One region of the Siminovitchia sediminis genome, then DNA from elsewhere that is predicted to be linked to it. Evidence: riboswitches for the same ligand, from Rfam matches in the RefSeq annotation. Region 1 holds a riboswitch; each other region holds the start of a gene.
What was found. Region 1 has a riboswitch for thiamine pyrophosphate ahead of ACFSCZ_RS08645 (ABC transporter ATP-binding protein). Riboswitches for the same ligand answer to the same signal wherever they lie in the genome.
Positions count from the first base shown of each region.

Region 2: it holds a riboswitch for thiamine pyrophosphate, as region 1 does, so the genes downstream of both, tenA (thiaminase II) here and ACFSCZ_RS08645 (ABC transporter ATP-binding protein) in region 1, are expected to answer to the same signal.
Region 3: it holds a riboswitch for thiamine pyrophosphate, as region 1 does, so the genes downstream of both, ACFSCZ_RS04455 (thiamine phosphate synthase) here and ACFSCZ_RS08645 (ABC transporter ATP-binding protein) in region 1, are expected to answer to the same signal.
Region 4: it holds a riboswitch for thiamine pyrophosphate, as region 1 does, so the genes downstream of both, ACFSCZ_RS05355 (ABC transporter substrate-binding protein) here and ACFSCZ_RS08645 (ABC transporter ATP-binding protein) in region 1, are expected to answer to the same signal.

Region 1 is NZ_JBHUEO010000019.1:68,940-73,328, forward strand. It holds gene ACFSCZ_RS08630 (M42 family metallopeptidase) at 1-741, shown strand, start outside; gene ACFSCZ_RS08635 (DUF84 family protein) at 757-1,284, shown strand; gene ACFSCZ_RS08640 (YtoQ family protein) at 1,477-1,920, opposite strand; TPP riboswitch at 2,086-2,184, shown strand; gene ACFSCZ_RS08645 (ABC transporter ATP-binding protein) at 2,320-3,090, shown strand; gene ACFSCZ_RS08650 (ABC transporter permease) at 3,087-3,839, shown strand; gene ACFSCZ_RS08655 (ABC transporter substrate-binding protein) at 3,836-4,389, shown strand, end outside.
Region 2 is NZ_JBHUEO010000017.1:84,887-89,275, forward strand. It holds gene thiD (bifunctional hydroxymethylpyrimidine kinase/phosphomethylpyrimidine kinase) at 1-702, opposite strand, end outside; gene tenA (thiaminase II) at 822-1,508, opposite strand; TPP riboswitch at 1,615-1,715, opposite strand; gene ACFSCZ_RS07780 (AEC family transporter) at 1,801-2,166, opposite strand; gene ACFSCZ_RS07785 (AEC family transporter) at 2,194-2,736, opposite strand; gene ACFSCZ_RS07790 (YIEGIA family protein) at 3,400-4,275, shown strand; gene ACFSCZ_RS07795 (capping complex subunit for YIEGIA) at 4,288-4,389, shown strand, end outside.
Region 3 is NZ_JBHUEO010000007.1:41,756-46,144, forward strand. It holds gene ACFSCZ_RS04445 (LLM class flavin-dependent oxidoreductase) at 1-206, opposite strand, end outside; gene ACFSCZ_RS04450 (4a-hydroxytetrahydrobiopterin dehydratase) at 299-598, shown strand; TPP riboswitch at 688-796, shown strand; gene ACFSCZ_RS04455 (thiamine phosphate synthase) at 857-1,474, shown strand; gene thiS (sulfur carrier protein ThiS) at 1,480-1,680, shown strand; gene ACFSCZ_RS04465 (thiazole synthase) at 1,677-2,450, shown strand; gene ACFSCZ_RS04470 (ThiF family adenylyltransferase) at 2,447-3,460, shown strand; gene ACFSCZ_RS04475 (Na/Pi cotransporter family protein) at 4,153-4,389, shown strand, end outside.
Region 4 is NZ_JBHUEO010000009.1:41,949-46,337, reverse strand. It holds gene ACFSCZ_RS05365 (ABC transporter permease) at 1-553, opposite strand, end outside; gene ACFSCZ_RS05360 (thiamine-binding protein) at 553-843, opposite strand; gene ACFSCZ_RS05355 (ABC transporter substrate-binding protein) at 857-1,852, opposite strand; TPP riboswitch at 2,030-2,140, opposite strand; gene ACFSCZ_RS05350 (helix-turn-helix domain-containing protein) at 2,370-3,608, opposite strand; gene ACFSCZ_RS05345 (TIGR01777 family oxidoreductase) at 3,669-4,389, opposite strand, start outside.

The sequences.
Region 1 (4,389 bases):
ACGGGAGTCATTGGCTCTATCCCCCCCCATCTGCTCAGTGAAGGACAAAGAAAGAAGCCGATGGAAGTCAAAAATATGTTGATCGATATTGGCGCAGATGATCGGGAAGATGCAATAAAACTAGGAATCAAGCCTGGTCAGCAAGTTGTACCGGTTTGCCCGTTTACCCCTCTCGCCAACCCCAAAAAAATAATGGCTAAAGCATGGGACAACCGCTATGGATGCGGCCTGGCTGTCGAACTGCTGAAAGAGCTGAAAAATGAGGAACTTCCGAACACTCTATATTCGGGGGCAACTGTACAGGAGGAAGTAGGCTTAAGAGGGGCAGCTTCTGCCTCCAATATGATTCAGCCTGACATCTTTTATGCATTGGATGCCAGTCCGGCAAATGATATGTCCGGTGACAAAAAAGAGTTTGGCCAGCTTGGAAAAGGAGTTCTGCTGAGAATTTTTGACCGCTCCATGGTTACGCTGCCAGGGATGAGGGAATTTGTACTGGATACAGCCGAATCCAATGATATACCTTACCAATATTTTCTATCCATGGGAGGAACGGATGCAGGGCGTGTACATACATCCAACGAGGGAGTCCCGAGTGCAGTCATTGGTATTTGTTCCCGTTATATCCATACACAAGCATCCATTATTCATGTAGATGATTATGCTGCTGCCAAGGAACTCTTAATCCGGCTAGTAAAAACTACAGACCAGACAACAGTAGATACAATCAGAAATCAATGATAGAGGGGTTAAATCATGATAGTGGCCATTGGTTCTAAAAATAAGGCTAAAATAAAAGCTGTAGAACAGACATTTTTAGATGTAAAGATTGAAGCGTCCCTGCTTTCGGTAGATTCTCCCTCGGGGGTCAGCGAACAGCCTTTTTCTGACGAAGAAACCATGAAAGGTGCGGCCAACCGGGCCGAACATTGTTTAACACAAGTACATGAAGCGGGATTGGCAATCGGCCTTGAAGGAGGTGTGACGGAAACTCCTTTTGGTCTATACTTGTGCAATTGGGGGGCAATTGCTGAAAGAGGCCGGGAAACCCTATTTGCCGGAGGCGCAAGAATCAGGCTTCCGGATGAAATTGCCCATCGTCTCAAGGCTGGTGAAGAACTTGGACCTGTCATGGATGACTACATGAATGCCAGGGAAATCCGTCATACTGAAGGCGCAGTTGGTGTGTTGACCAACGGACTGGTCGACCGTGCAGCAATGTTTAGCCATATTGCCAAACTTCTGATTGGCCAGTATATGAGGAGAAAGGGCTGTTCCTTATAGGAATGCCCCCTCAGGTCAAATGAATGAAAATTTGAATAAAATTGCTTTGTCCAGCTCTGTTTGACTGTACATGCAGTCCACGGCCCTGCAGGCTGGGAGACAGGACGGGGCATGGCCTGTCGCCCCGTAGCGCAGTCGACCATATTGTTGTTGAATGTGAACGCTGCCGGACAGGTATTTGCACTTTTCACGTTAGGACTCAAAGATGTAGGATAATGCCTTCATGGCCTGATTGACTGTTTCTACTGTGGCATTGGCCTTTCTTGAAAGTTCTTTTAATGGGTGGTGCAGTTCCTTCGGCCGAATCAAAATGAGCGGTTTGCCCAGAGCCAAAGCGGTGCTGGCATCCATAGCCGTATTCCATTGCTTATATTTTTCTCCGAACAAAGCAATCACTAAATCGGCTTTTTGTAAAAGTACCTGTGTGCGCAAGTTATTGAAGCTTGAGGCGGCCGCATCCCTGAAGATTGCATCGGGCTGTTCGCCGAGAATTTCCTCGCCGATGGCATCCGAACGGTCATGATTTTCCATTGGCCCGACAAAATCGACTGGAAGCTGCAGTGTTTGGGCCTTTTCTTTAATTTCTTCCCGCCAGCTGCTGTGTATTTCTCCGGCCAGATAGACTGTTAATCTCATCAAACCCCTCCTCACATCTTTTCTCATCCTCTATCATATCATGAAAAGTCAGAAGAATCCCCTTCCCTTCACGATAAAAGGTGTCTAACGAGTCAATCAAATAAAAATATTTGCTTTTTTTTCGTTTTTAGGGTACAAAGGGAATAGAATCATAATTACATAGGACGAGAACACTAGGGGTGCGAATCGCTGAGAGAGGAGAAATCCTTAACCCTTGAACCTGATCTGGGTAATGCCAGCGCAGGGAAGTGGTTTTTTTTGCCATGTACGCAGAATGTATGCGTACATATGGAATATGTATGTTTAACATGCAGAGCCACTTCTTGAAATTAGGAAGCGGCTCTTTTTCTTTGTCAAAACCTGCCTTCTTGGGTTCTCGCGCCAAAAAGGAGATGGAATATGGAAGAGTGTCTAGTATTTGATGGTGTCACTTTTTCCTACAAGGAAAATAGAAGACAAGGTGTAAAGATATTGGATCAATTAAGTTTCACTATTCATAAAAGTGAATTCGTCAGTGTGGTGGGTCCCAGCGGCTCCGGAAAAAGTACTTTATTTCGGTTAATTTCCGGGCTGGAAAACCAAGATAAAGGACGCATTCTAGTGAACGGAGAAGCAGTTGAGGACAGGCTTGGCCATATCGGTTATATGGCTCAAAAGGACGGACTGCTCCCCTGGATGACTGTGATGGAAAATGTACGGCTGCCGTTGTCTTTGAAAGGCGTGAAGGGTAAAAACGTTTATAAAGAACTATTGGACAAACTGGATCGCTTCGGTTTAAAAGGATATGAACAAAGGTACCCCCATGAACTTTCAGGGGGCATGCGCCAACGGGTCTCGTTTTTGCGGGCATTATTGGGCGGTTTTGATTTGTTGTTATTGGATGAACCGTTCAGTGCACTGGATGCAGTCACAAAATCGATGATGCAGGAGTGGCTCCTAAAACAATGGAACGAAACAAAGAAAACCATTCTGTTTATTACTCATGATGTGGAAGAAGCCTTGTTTCTTTCAGACCGGATCCTCCTTTTTGGTGAGCATCCTGTAAAACACCTCCAGGAAATTCAGGTGCCTTTGGGGAGACCGCGAACGATCTCAGATTTAAAAGATCCCCAATTTACATCCTTAAAAGAAAAACTCCTGTTGGATCTGAGAAACAAGGTGACCATATGAATGTTTTAAGAAAATACGGACTGTCCCTGGGGTTTCTATTCTTTCTTCTGGCTGGCTGGGAATGGGGAGCACGCTTATACGGAAAGCCTTTTATCCTCCCATCTCCTTCAGGAGTGCTGGACAGGTTATGGGAGCTGAAGTCCATCCTGTTCATCTCCCACTTGCCCGCTACCTTGGCAATCGTTGTGATCGGATTGCTGCTGTCTCTGGTTTTTGGCGTCAGTCTGTCCGTTTGGATGCATAAAAGCGGAATAGCGAGGAAAGCTTTTTTCCCGATTTTGATAGCTTCTCAAACCATCCCGATTATTGCCCTGGCTCCTATATTTGTCCTGTGGTTTGGATATTCCGTTTGGAGCAAAGTGGCTGTGACTGTACTCATTACATTCTTCCCGATCACCGTGAGCACCTTTGACGGACTGCGGTCAGCTGATTCCCATCTGAAAGAAGTACTCCGGGTGATGGGGGCATCAAAACGGCAAGTCTTCCTAAAGGTTGAGCTTCCGGCAGCTCTGCCGCACTTTTATTCGGGGCTAAAAGTTGCAGTAACCCTGAGTGTTATTGGAGCAGCTATCGGAGAGTGGCTTGGGGCTGACGCAGGACTCGGTTATTTTAGCCGAAGGATGATGACACAGTTTGATGGAGCGGGGGTTTTTGCACCGATTGTTGTTCTTTCTTTACTTGGTGTTGTATTGTTTTGGCTCGTTGGACTGTTAGAAAAAATGACAATGAAATGGAGACGTATACAATGAAAAAAATCGGAGCAGCTGTAATTATTCTATTTTGTATATTCCTTGCTGCCTGTGGCCAATCTCAGGAAGACGCCGCAGGAAAAGGGGAAAATGACCAGCTTCGTGAATTAAATATTATGCTCGATTGGTATCCGAATGCTGTTCATAGCTTTTTATATACTGCTATCGAAAAAGGCTATTTTGAAGAAGAAGGTTTGAAAGTTAATATCCGCTTTCCGTCCAATCCGACAGACCCTTTACAGCTTTCTGCAACAGGAGAAATTGATTTGGGCATAAGCTATCAGCCTGATGTGATCTCTGCCAGAGCAGAGGGAGTACCGGTCAAATCTGTAGCAGCAATTGTAAGAAGCCCATTGAACCATATTATATTTTTGAAAGAAAGTGATATTACCCGTCCGAAAGATTTGGAAGGTAAAACGGTCGGCTGGCCGGGCATTCCGGTAAATGAGCCGCTTGTACAGACCATAGTAGAATCCGACGGCGGTGACATGAACAAGGTGAAAATGACAGACATTGGATTTGAACTTAATGCTGCCATTGCGACCCGACG
Region 2 (4,389 bases), on a different contig from region 1:
ATCTTTTGCGATTTGAATGGCTTCCGGCATACTTGCCCCTTTCGCCAACTGGGCTGTGATGGCAGATGAAAGCGTACATCCAGTTCCGTGCACATTTTTTGTTTCGATCCTTCTTCCCTGAAAAACTTTAAATTCATTTCCGTCATAAAATACATCCGTGGGATCCCCTTTTAAGTGTCCTCCCTTAATCAGGACAGCTTCCGGCCCTTTTGAAAGAATCTTCCTGCAAGCTTCATACATATCCGATTCCGATTGTATACGGTTCCCCGTTAATACTTCTGCTTCCGGAATATTTGGTGTGACAAGTGAAGCCATTGGAAGCAGAAGGTTTGATAGTGTCGCCACAGCCTCCTTTTCGAGTAAGTGGTGGCCACCTTTCGACACCATGACAGGATCAATGACAAGATATTTGGGTTGATAAACTTTCAGCGTATCTGAAACTGTCTGAATAATATCGGAATTCCCTAACATTCCTATTTTAACAGCATCTACATCAATATCTTCAAACACGGCCGCGATTTGATCCCGGATGACAGACAAATCGATGTTTTGGACAGATCTGACCTCTACTGTATTCTGGGCTGTTACAGCAGTAATAGCAGACATTCCAAAGACACCACATGCAGAAAAAGTCTTAAGATCGGCCTGTATGCCGGCCCCTCCTCCAGAATCAGAGCCTGCAATGGTAAGTGCTGTTTTCATAAATGATCCTCCAGTCTGATGATTTATATATTGCAGTAAAACATAAAGTGAAGTCAAAATATTTAAAAAATAGAGTGAAGAGTTAGTTCTTAAAGAGTCTATCCCCTGCAAAAACCCTTTTACAGTTCCCAATTTTCCAGGCGATAATTCATATCCCAGAATAGGTATTCGTATTTGGATGTAATGATAAAATGCTTTTCAAGCTCTGCCAGTTCACGTTCCGGTTTACCCTCTGTCAGATCATTCAGCAGCTGAATCAACCACTCACCTAATGCACCAAATTGTTCGGAGGCATAGGTCTCAATCCACTTTTTATAAGGGTTCAATGATAATCCTTCACGATATCGCTCTTTTAAACGTCTGCCTGTTTCCGAATAATGCCATGCACAAGGAAGCAGTGCAGAAATTAATTCAGCCAAAGTGCCGTTGTGTGCCACGTTCAGCATGTATCTCGTATAAGCGAGATTTACCGGAGCCGGCTCTGTATCTTCTAACTCTTGGCGCGATATCCCAAATTCTTCAGCATATTGCCGATGAAGCTCCATTTCAAAATGTAAGTGTTCGTGCAGCAAATGGGCAAAACGGTTCATCGTTTCCACATCTTTGGCTTTTTGGACACCAATGGCAAATAATTTCACATAGTCAATTAAGTAAACATAATCCTGTTTCATATAGTAGATAAATTTTTGTTCATCCAGCGTCCCTTGTCCGATTTCTTGTACAAAAGGGTGTCTATAACTCTTCTCCCAAATCTCCTTGGCATTTTCATAAAGCCTGTCCGTAAACAACTTCTTTTCTACTTGCATCCATGAACAGCTCCTTTTAGTTATTGCCTCCCTTTTCGCCTATGTTTTAAGAAACACAAAAAAACCGCTCCCAACAGGAAGCGGCTGCGATATCGAAAAAACCAAAGATATACTCAGCCTGCTTCCCTACGCTGGCATAAACCAGATCAGGTTCAAAGGGTATCCATCAAAGATTTCTCTCAGCTTAACGCTCCCCTAGCAGACAAGATTATATATTTTTCATAAACTTACATAAACGAAAAGGAAGTTTCATCTATACGTCCACTATAGCATGAATCTTTAAAAAAGCAAGTCAGTTTATAAACAGACTCATCACATATACCATGAAAGGAATCGTGATTAATCCCAAGATGGTAGAAAAAACGGTTGTTAATGCCCCCATCTGTTCATCTGCAGAATACTTGGCAAACAAGATGGAAGCCAAAGTAATGGTCGGCATCATCGACTGGATGAGAACTGCTTGAATTAAAACTGTATCAATAGTAAAGAAATGAATCATAAAGATGGTGGCCATAGGTAACAAAATCAGTTTTACACCGATCGGCACCCACATATGCGGTACGGTTTGCCTTATATGTCCACGCTGCAGACCCATAATCATCATTCCAATATAAAACATGGCAAGCGGAGCAGCCAAAGCAGCCAGTCGGTCTGCCAAGCCGACTATGATTTGGGGAGGCTGTATTTAGAAATAAGCAACGAGCAGACCGGCCAGAATCGCTGCTGTCGGAATATTAACCATGGATTTTAAAGTGTGTAAAGCAAACTTTCGATTTTTTTGCAGTAAAATCACTCCGACGGTCCAAATCGTTACGTCCACACCTGCATCAAATATCGCTGCATACAAAGCTCCCTCAGGTCCCAACAATGCCGCACAAAGAGGAATCCCAATAAAACCGGTATTGCCCAGTCCAGAAAGAATAGCGATTTCTCTCCTGCGATTGGATTTTTGAAAAACTGCTGCGAAAACCCAGCCCAGTCCAATTCCGACAATATTGATCAAAATGGACAGCACAAAGACCAGAATGATCTTTTTAAACATTTCTCCATCCATATCCACTTGAAAGATACTGGATAAAATAATGCATGGCATAGCGATATTGACAATAATGGAAATAAAAAGATTTCTAGTTTCATGGTTTAAAGGCGAGGTCCTTGCCAATACGGCTCCAATAATGATCATCACTGTAATAATTAAAATAGATTGAACAACGATGGAAAGTTCCATTTTTCTCGCCCCCTGCTGGTGAAAAATAATTTAAACAGAAAAAAACGAAGAAAAGCACTGCACGCAGTAATAATGAGAGGAAATACTCTTCCCAATTTGCGGTACAATCACCTTTCTTCAAGATGTAAAAAAAATAGAAGTACATTTGATTCAAAGATAATTAAGATTAGTCCAGCTCAGACGGACAGGATATCTTTGTGCCGCCGATGCTGCAGGACATGACAGCTTGAGGCTGCCAGGTGCAATTTGACCGAGGTCGCAATCCTCATGTGTCGCGGCAGAAAAGCTGTTCCATCCACAATCATCGTAAAAGGCGGACGCCTTCCGCTTTCTCAACCGTTTAATTATACATAAAGTTTTTGCCAATACAACTGGTAAAAATGAAGAGTTTTATACAAGCTGTGGCAATTTTTTTGATTATGCCAGCTCTCTGATGAGAGAACGTTTTCAGTACCTTGTTTTTCATGACACAGGCATTTATTCAAAACTATTTTCATTTATGATCTTCAACCATTCTGCAGCCGCTTTGCACCCCATTCCATAATAGGGTGCCGGTGCTGATAATAAAGATTGGAGGGAAAGCAATCTCGAGAAAAGTGCATAATATTATTCAATGAATTCGGTTAATCTATTTGAGAACGGTCATTTTCAAAGGAGTTAACTATGGATTCTAATTTATTGGCAGTACTTATCGGAATATTTTTTGGCTCTATTTCCCGTATATTATTGCTTCGCACTGATTTCAGGCAGTATCCCACTTATCCGCAGGGACGAATTATTCACCTTTCTTTGGGATTCATCGCTGCCTTTATTGGGGCAGTGGCTGTTCCGGCTGTCCTGGAATCAAACTGGACCGCTGTTACCTTTTTGGGTCTGGCTGCAACTCAATTTAGGGAAGTCAGGAAAATGGAGAGGGAAACATTGACCAACATTGACTCGAGTGAATTAGTTAAACGCGGTACTCCATTTATAGAAGGAATGGCCCAAGCATTTGAAAGCAGAAACTACCTTGTTATGTTTACAGGATTATTGACCACTCTATTTTCTGTCTATTCACCCTGGGCAGGCGCTTTAGCTGGAATCATCATGCTTTTTGTCGTAAAACGGAATATGACCGGAAATAACCTGGCTGTTATTGCTGAGGTGACTGAGGCAGAAATACGATTTGAAGGCCCTCATCTATATGTTGGAGATATTCATATAAAGAATGTCGGATTGGAAGCGAGCAGAAAACTGATTTTACAAAGGGGGGTAGGTGCTATAATTACACCAAAAAATGAGAACAGCATTGTGACAATATCTAATCTTGGCCAAAGGCAGGCCATGCTCCACCAGGTAGCCAATGTCCTGGGGGTTTACTTGGATACAGGTGAACCTGATATTGTTCCCATATCCAAAAGAGACATGGATAATGGAAGAGTCGGTCTGTTTTTAATGCCCCAAGAAAAGGAATTCAGCCAAATTAAAAAAGTTCTCGATCAGGTTCCAGTGCTGGACAGCGCCATAAGATTGCCGGATGAAGCAAATAAAGGAAAGTAAGAGGAAATGTTTATGGCTGAAAGGGAGAATCAGAAAGTGGCAGAAAACCCGGATATTAAAGCAATCATTACTACTGATGAAAAACTTGTCATTCACAGCGGGGTCCCCGTTTTT
Region 3 (4,389 bases), on a different contig from region 1:
AATACAGAGGTAGCCGAGCTGGCGATTCCCGGCATATTGTGATGTTCTGCCAGCCAGTAACGGTTAAACCCCCATTTTTCAACGTGCTGGGCAAGCTCTGCACTATTCTTGAATGAATCGGAAGCCTCACTTCCTTCTGTAATTGGAGCTAAATCTAAAACGGATAATGGGATTCCATGGAACTTTTTGGCGGTTGGAGAAATCAATACAGTCACTCCTTCAATATCTCTTCAAGGAAATGATAGAATGTTTATAAAGAAACGTCCAATGATCTGATTGGATAAAGGAGGGGGAAATAGTGGAAAGATTGACGGAAGAGGAAATTCGTAATAAATTGGCTGAGTATAAAGATTGGGAACGCTTAGATGAAAGGTGGATTGTCCGAAAATATCGGTTTAGAGACTATTTGACGGGGATATCTTTTGTTCAAAAGATTGCTGAGGAGTCTGAAAGAAGGCAGCACCACCCTTTTATATCGATTGACTATAAGTTGGTAACGGTGAGAATTACTTCATGGAGGGCAAAAGGATTAACAAATCTGGACTTTACAATGGCAGGGATATATGAACAGTTTTATGAGCAGTTAAGCAGTAAATGATAAAATTTTTCTATTATTGTTAGAAACTTTCGTATACTTCCATAATTTTTGTTTTCATGGTAATATAATGGTAATCAACATTTTTATATGTGAAACGCTAGGGGAATCCTTCAAAAGGACTGAGAGAAGAGTGGCACTCTGATACCCTTATCACCTGATCAGGTTTGCGCCTGCGTAGGGAAGTGATATGTTGTATTGCTTATCATACCACTTTCCTATGCGAGAGTGGTTTTTCATTTTTATAAAGGGGGGGATGGTGTGGAATTAGTGGCTGTTACCAATGACCGGCTGGAGGTTAAGCAGCTTGCAGGTATCATGTGTGAAGTAGCGCCAATAGTTGATTACTTCATCATAAGGGAAAGGTCAAAAACTGCTGCGGATATCATAAAGCTCATGGGTTATTTAACCCATGCCGGCATCGAAAAAGACAAGTTGATTATGAATGACAGGGTGGATGTGGCAGTGGCTGCGGGAATTAAGCGAGTGCAGCTTCCTGGCCATGGATTAGAAGTGCAGCAAGTAAAATCATGTTTTCCTGATATTCAGGCCGGCAGGTCGGTTCACTCGCTCAAGGAGGCTGCAGAAGCCATCGGGGCAGGCGCTGATTGGCTTATATATGGACATGTTTTTGAAACGGACTGTAAAAAAGGGGTTCCTGCCCGCGGTTTTCAGGAATTACAAAGGATTGCCGGTACGGTGACCTCCAACATATACGCAATAGGAGGAATCAAACCGTTTCACTTGAAGGAACTTCACGAGGTTCAAATAAAAGGTGCAGCGATCATGTCCGGAATTTTTGACAGTCCCACACCATATGCCGCCGCTAAAGAGTATAGTGAAGCCTGCCGATTACAACATTCAGTTGAAAGGAATTGAATGGAATGACTATTACATTAAATGGAAACGATTATAAGCTGCCTGCCGGGGTAACCAATATTGCGCAGCTTCTGGAGCATTTGGAACTATCCAAACGTATTGTAATTGTTGAGGTCAATAAAGAAATTATTCAAAAAGAAGAATATGACCGCCCAATCAGGGATCGGGATGAAGTCGAAATGATCCATTTTGTTGGAGGAGGATGAAGATGTTAAAAATCGGGGAAAAGACCTTTCGGTCAAGACTGTTATTGGGAACAGGGAAATATCCTTCGTTTGAGATTCAAAAAGAAGCTGTACGAGTCTCGGAGGCCGAAATATTAACGTTTGCTGTTAGAAGGATGAATGTATTTGAACCCTCTCAGCCAAATTTTTTGGAAATGCTGGATTTAGAAAAGTATACGCTGCTTCCGAACACGGCAGGAGCAAGTACGGCAGAGGAAGCTGTCAGAACTGCAAAGCTGGCGAAAGCTTCTGGATTATGTGACATGGTAAAAGTGGAAGTGATCGGCTGTGACCGTACTCTGCTGCCGGATCCTGTTGAAACGTTAAGAGCTTCAGAATTGTTGTTGGAAGAGGGCTTTACTGTTCTTGCCTATACTTCAGATGATGTGGTATTGGCGAGAAGGCTTGAAGAACTGGGTGTGCACGCAGTCATGCCGGGAGCTTCTCCGATCGGATCAGGAAAAGGGATACTTAACCCTCTCAATTTAAAATTTATTATTGAACAGTCGACAGTGCCTGTGATTATAGATGCGGGAATTGGCTCACCCAAAGACGCGGCCTATGCCATGGAACTTGGGGCAGATGCTGTCCTGTTAAATACTGCTGTTTCAGGTGCCAAAGACCCTGTAAAAATGGCTGAGGCAATGAAGCTGGCAATCAAAGCAGGCCGTCTTGGATTTGAAGCGGGAAGAATTGAGGAAAGGGATTATGCGGTCGCAAGCAGTCCAATGGAAGGGTTGCTTCCAAATTGATGGATCGATATTCCAGGCAGGAGTTGTTTGAGCCAATTGGCAGCGAGGGCCAAAAAAAGATCGGACAAGCCCATGCATTGATTATCGGAGCAGGCGCACTCGGATCCGCCAATGCAGAAATGCTTGTCCGCTCAGGCATAGGGCGCCTTACAATTGTAGACCGGGATATTTTGGACTGGAGTAATTTGCAGCGGCAGCAGCTATACACGGAGCAGGACGTTAAGGACCAGCTGCCGAAGGCAGCAGCTGCCAAGAAGCGCCTAAGTGAGATCAACAGTTGGGTCGAAGTAGAAACGATTATTGCCGATGTAACAGCAGACAATGCAGAGGAACTGACGAAGGGAAAAACACTGATTGTGGATGCAACGGACAATATTGAGACCAGGTTATTGATGAATGATGCTGCCTTGAAAAGAGGAATACCCTTTTTTATGGGAGCTATTGTTGCCAGCTATGGCCTGACCTATTCTATCGGGTTGGGAGACTTCCCTTGTCTGCATTGCCTGCTTGATACGCTGCCCCCACAAACGCTTACTTGTGATACAGCAGGCGTCATCAGCCCGATTGTTCAAGTGGTGGCCGCACATCAAGTAACAAATGTATTTAAATATATAGTAGGAGAAAAAGTGGACAACCGGTTGAAGTCTTTTGACTTGTGGTCAGGAGATCAGGCGGCAATTGATGTGGCTACTCTCCGCCGAAAGGATTGCCCAAGCTGTTCCAAACAGGCTGATTATCCGTTTTTATCGAAAAAAAATCAGACGAAAACAGCAGTATTGTGCGGGCGGGATACCGTCCAATTAACATTGTCACGCAGCAGGAATTTAGAGTTGCGGGAAATGGCTGAATCGATCAGTCCGATCGTTACGGATCTAATTTCAAATAAACATTTAATAGCTTGCCGATTTGATGGGCACCGTGTGGTTTTATTCCGTGACGGCCGCATGCTTGTCCACGGAACAAAAGATATCATTAAAGCAAAAACGGTCGCATCCAAATTGATGGGTTGAATATTTGTTAAAAGCATTCCGAATGGGAATGCTTTTTTGTACGTTTAGCGGGATATTTGGCAGGCAAAAGTACAACAATAAGAAAATATAGCTGCATGCATAGAGGAATGTGTCTTAAGAATCATCCTTTGTTGAACTGAAACATAGTTCCGGCTCAAGCCTGGGGCAAGGAGCCCGGCAGCGCTTATTAAAATATTATTAGGCGGCGATGATTGGCTCAAGGCCCCCTGAATGCCGATAAAAATAGGGGCCGGTCGCCAAGCCGGATTCAAAAAAGTCCTAATGACTTCATAACCAGGCTCCTGGACCGAGTGGATCTTGATACTCCCAAGCATCTACATATAGCTGAAGTGATTCCGGAAAACAGTCCCTTAAGATCCGTTTAAAGAATAAGAGGGTAGGGGAAAAGTAAACAATTGCTAAGATTGCTGACTCACAGGCCTAAATCAGGTATGCGGCGTTGAAAAATGTTGGTTTGTAAAGAAAAGCACCAAAAGTGTAAAGATACTTCAAGTGAAAGAAAGACGTGCGAACATACATAAACATTGAGTTGAAAGGGATATGGGGTATAAATGTTTTTTGATCGTTGTAACAAAATCTTTACATTACTTTCATTTACTTTTTACAATTTCTTAATTATTATGAGGAAGGGATAAAATACTGTCGAAAGACGTAAAAAAAGGGCTGAAGAAATGGACTTGCAAACATTACTTTTCATGTTTTTCGGAGGACTGGGGATCTTTCTCTATGGCATAAAAACGATGGGGGACGGTCTGCAGAAAGTTGCTGGTGACAGACTCCGTGATTTGCTTGACCGATTTACGACCAACCCATTTTTGGGTGTTTTAACCGGTATTATTGTGACAGGCCTCATTCAGTCCAGTTCCGGAACAACGGTACTGACAATCGGGCTCGTTACAGCAGGTTTT
Region 4 (4,389 bases), on a different contig from region 1:
TAGCAGATATTTTCAATCCCGAAAAAACGGAAGATAAGGCGTACGGCCATTCCAGCTTTGTAAACATCTGAATTTTGGAAGCACCGGCCATTAGCATGTAATGTCTCATGTCAGGCGGCACGTTCCGGAATCCGTCCATGGCAGCAACGGTGACAGGAAAGAAACAGACGAGAGTGATCACGATCAGTTTGGGAAGCAGTCCAAAGCCAAACCAGATAACGAGCAGCGGAGCCAACACGATCGTCGGTACATTTTGCGACAGGATCAGGAGCGGATACACTGATTCCTGCACACCCGGCAGAAGGTGCAGGATGACGGCAGTCAATATCCCGACGGAACAGCCGATGATAAATCCGCCCACAGCCAGCATTGCCGTGGACTGGAGGTGCGGAAGCAGTTCCTGAAATCCCTGTGAGGCTTCCGATGCTATAACGGTCGGTGCCGGAAGAAGCCAGCCTGGAATATCGAGAATGTTCACCGCCACTTCCCATATACATAATAAAAGGAGGAGGACCGCTGCCGGCCTCCATCCTTTTTTTGCGATCCTGTCCATTATCGATATTTCTCCGTTAACTGGTCCATCGTTATTCCATCCGGCTGGTACAGTATTTTTACTTGGGAAATGACATTGGAACTCCCCAGCTCAATCATTCTTTCATTCATTTTCTGAATGACTCCCATCAGGACAGAAAAGTCCCCTTCCATTGTCGTCTCCAGCGGATGCACTTCGTGCCTGACGCCCGACTCTTGAATCACTTTGATTGCTTCATCCACATACGGGATGACATCTTCCCCATTCTTCGACTTTGGGATTATCTGAATGCTTACAAGTGTATCAGCCATGCCGGCTTGCCTCCTATTCGGGTAAAAATTCATTGGTAAAAGCTTGTTTGACGTCAATTTCTTTTTCAAGCAGATCTTTATCGAGCATCCAATCCATATAATTTTGCCATACTTCGGCTTTTTGCTCTCCCCAGCGGGCTGCATCATCCTGATAACGTGGAGCCAGCCATTTTTGGCTTTCTTTTACGAGTTCCGGATCTAAATCTGGTACAGCTTCAATTAAAATATCCGCTGCTTTCTCCGGTTCTTCGATGGCAAATTCATAGCCTTTTGTCACTGCAGCCATAAAAGCCCTGACCGTCTCGGGATTTTCTTCTATCATTTTTTCACTCGTTGAAATCACCGGAGTATAGTAATCCAGCTTGTCCGAATAATCTGTCAGGTAAATCATGTTGAGGTCCTCACCCCGGAGTTCGGCTTCCACTCCGGTCCATGCATAATAAATCCAGGCAAAATCAATATCCCTTTGGACAGCTGTAAAAAAGTCGGTATCCCCCATGTTGACAATATCCACTTTTTCAACATCGGCTCCTTCAGTATCCATCAAAGAAGCAATCACTGCTTTTTCAAGAGGCGCCCCCCAGCCGCCATAAGTTTTACCCTCAAAGTCCTTTGGTGACTCAATATTTTTTTCTGCAGGTGACGCAAATCCGGAAGTATTGTGCTGGATGACCGCTCCGATCGACACGATCGGTACATCCTGAACACGTGCTTCCGTGATGGCCTCCTGATAGCTGACGCCAAATTCAGACTTGCCTGAAGCCACGAGCTGATCAGTACCGGATTCCCCAGGCAGGATAATCTCTACATCCAATCCTTCTTCTTCAAAAAACCCTTGGTTCTGTGCTGCATATAAACCGGTATGGTTTGTATTGGGCGTCCAATCCAGCACAACGGACACTTTTTCCAGACTTTGTTCCTTGTCTTCCGAATCACTTGGAGCTTCTTCCTGCCCGCTGCACCCGGCAAGCACTCCCATCATGATCAAACCAACGATCCATTTTTTCATGTATAAACTCCCCCTTCTAAGCTGAACAAGAATAGCGCAAGGTATGCAGTCAGGGCAGCACTAACCGGAAAATGGAAGACCTCCTGTCAGCCCCTTCAAATCCCTTGCACCCTGCCTGGAGTCAGAGATGTATGAGGCGAAAAAGGCGCCCGGGAAGTTGAACCCAGGCGCCATCGCTTGTGTAAAATAGGCGTTCCCTTCGCTGGTATAAGCCAGATCAGGTTCAAAGGGTCAGCATTTTCCCGAATGCTATCTCAACCGGCCCCACCGGTTCCCCTACTGCATGATTTATTCAAATATCATTATACATTACAATCCGGTGGAACCAAAGCAGAAGCGCCTGTTCCCGTTTTGACGCAAATAAAAAACGCTCCTAAAAAGGAGCAGTGTTCCAACCGTTTTTTAGATTGGCGGGAAAATTGGCGGTGACTGTGGTCCAACACCACCTCCGATAATCGGAGCAACGTAAATCGCCCAGGCAACGCCTGCTGTCAGCATAAGCTTTCTCATTTTCTCATCACCTTTCTGCTATTTTTTTATAATAATAGAGTGCTTTATCTGTATCTATTGCTGCATAATATGAAGCCAGAGATAAAGCAAACTTATTATAATCCTCAATATAAAAGAATTTATCCAAATAGGGGAGGACTTCTTCCTCTAAATAATTCATCGCCTTTTCTTTCTGGCCTTTTAATGAATACTGATAGTACCTGAAAATAAGCTGCTGCTTCTTCATGGTACTCGCCTTCGTTTCGCGCAAGATTTTCGTGATATTTCGAAGCGCTTCTTCCTTTTTCCCCTGTGTGATCAGCAATTCAGTATAACTGCACAGGCTGAGCAAATATTCATAATCGGTTTTGGCATGTTCCATGGACAGAAGATAATATTTGAATGCATCTTCAATTTTCCCTGTTTTCTCCAGCAGCAAGGCATAGTTGTTATACATGGCAGATATTAGTTCATCCGCATTAATTAAATTCATATTTTTAAATATATAACTATACTGTTCTTCGGCATTATCATACAATCCCAAGTCAGTGTAGGCGATTCCCAGTAAAAATTGAGTATGCAAAATTCTCAAATAATTGAATGTCCTGGAATATTCCTCCAAAGCCTTAAGCCCATAGGCCACACAACTGCTGTTGTCTTTCAGATTGCCAAAGTTGAATGCGATAAAATAATACAGTTCCGCTTTCCACGAGGATGGGAGCAAATCATTGGCTTCCACCTTTAACAGGATATCCAAGGAAGTTTTATATTCCCCTTTGAACATGAAGAAAATCGCATTTAAATATTCGCTGAGCTCTCTTTCCTGGGCAGCAAGTGAGTTGGCAATCTGCCTGATGATCTCCTGCTCCTTCTCAGCGCTCTCAATATCGTTAACAAGAAGAAAGTATCTGTATAAATATAAATGGTAGCGTGCTATGTAATTGGAGAAGGTGATATATTCCCGCTGCTCTTCCACACGGTGATAACATTCCGTTGCCCGTTTTTTGTCGTAGGACAGAACAGCATCCAGCAAATGAGAGAGATCGGCTGCAATTGATTTTGATGCTCTTTGAATCGAATCCAACGAAATACCCAAACGCTCAAGCAAGAGCATAATCGTTTCCTGATTTACCTCTTTGTTGTAATTCTCAAATTTGCTCAAATGAGTGACTGAGCAGATGCCCTGACATAGTTCGGACTGGGTCATATTTCGCAGTTGGCGGTGATACTTAATCAAAGCTCCGATATTTATTTTCTCCAAATCCATTGTTTCATCCTCTAGTCATGCTACTTATAGATAAATAGTAGCATATTTTGGTAGATAAATCTATTTTTTCTTAAAAAACCTGTATTTTTCATCATTTTGTAAAGTATCTGAAAGGGCCTCGTTCAACTTCGGAAATTGAAAATCATACTGAAGTTGGATTGCTTTTTCAGGGATTACCTGCTGTCCTTGAACGAGCATGCTGCTCATTTCACCAAGAGCCAGCTTTATGATTCCTTCCGGGACCGGAAGCCAATGAGGCTTTCTTAGAGAAGCACCGAGTATCTCTCCAAATGTTTTCATCGTCACAGGATGTGGAGCGGTTACATTGAAAGGGCCTTCAACTTCCGGCGTATGGATGGCGAACTGAATTATCCTTGCAGCATCCTTGACGTGAATCCAGGATACCCATTGTCTGCCCGATCCCAGCGTGCCGCCTATTCTGAACCGGTACGGAAGAGCCATTAACGGCAGGGCTCCCTTTGTACCCAGGACAAGTCCAAAACGGGCAAAAACGGTACGAACACCCAGCCGGTTGGCCTCAGCAGCCCGTTCCTCCCACTTTTGAACCGTTTTTGCCAGAAAATCATCTGCTGTACTTTGGTGTTTCTCCGTATAACAGCCGGTTTCGGACATGCCATAATAACCAACAGCAGAAGCATTCACCAACACTTTTGGTTTAGGCTCCAGCTTTCCGAGCAGTTCCAGAATCTGATCTGTTGCTTTCAGGCGGCTTCGGACAATCCGCTTCTTTTTTTGAGTTGTCCATCTGAGTCCGTTTATG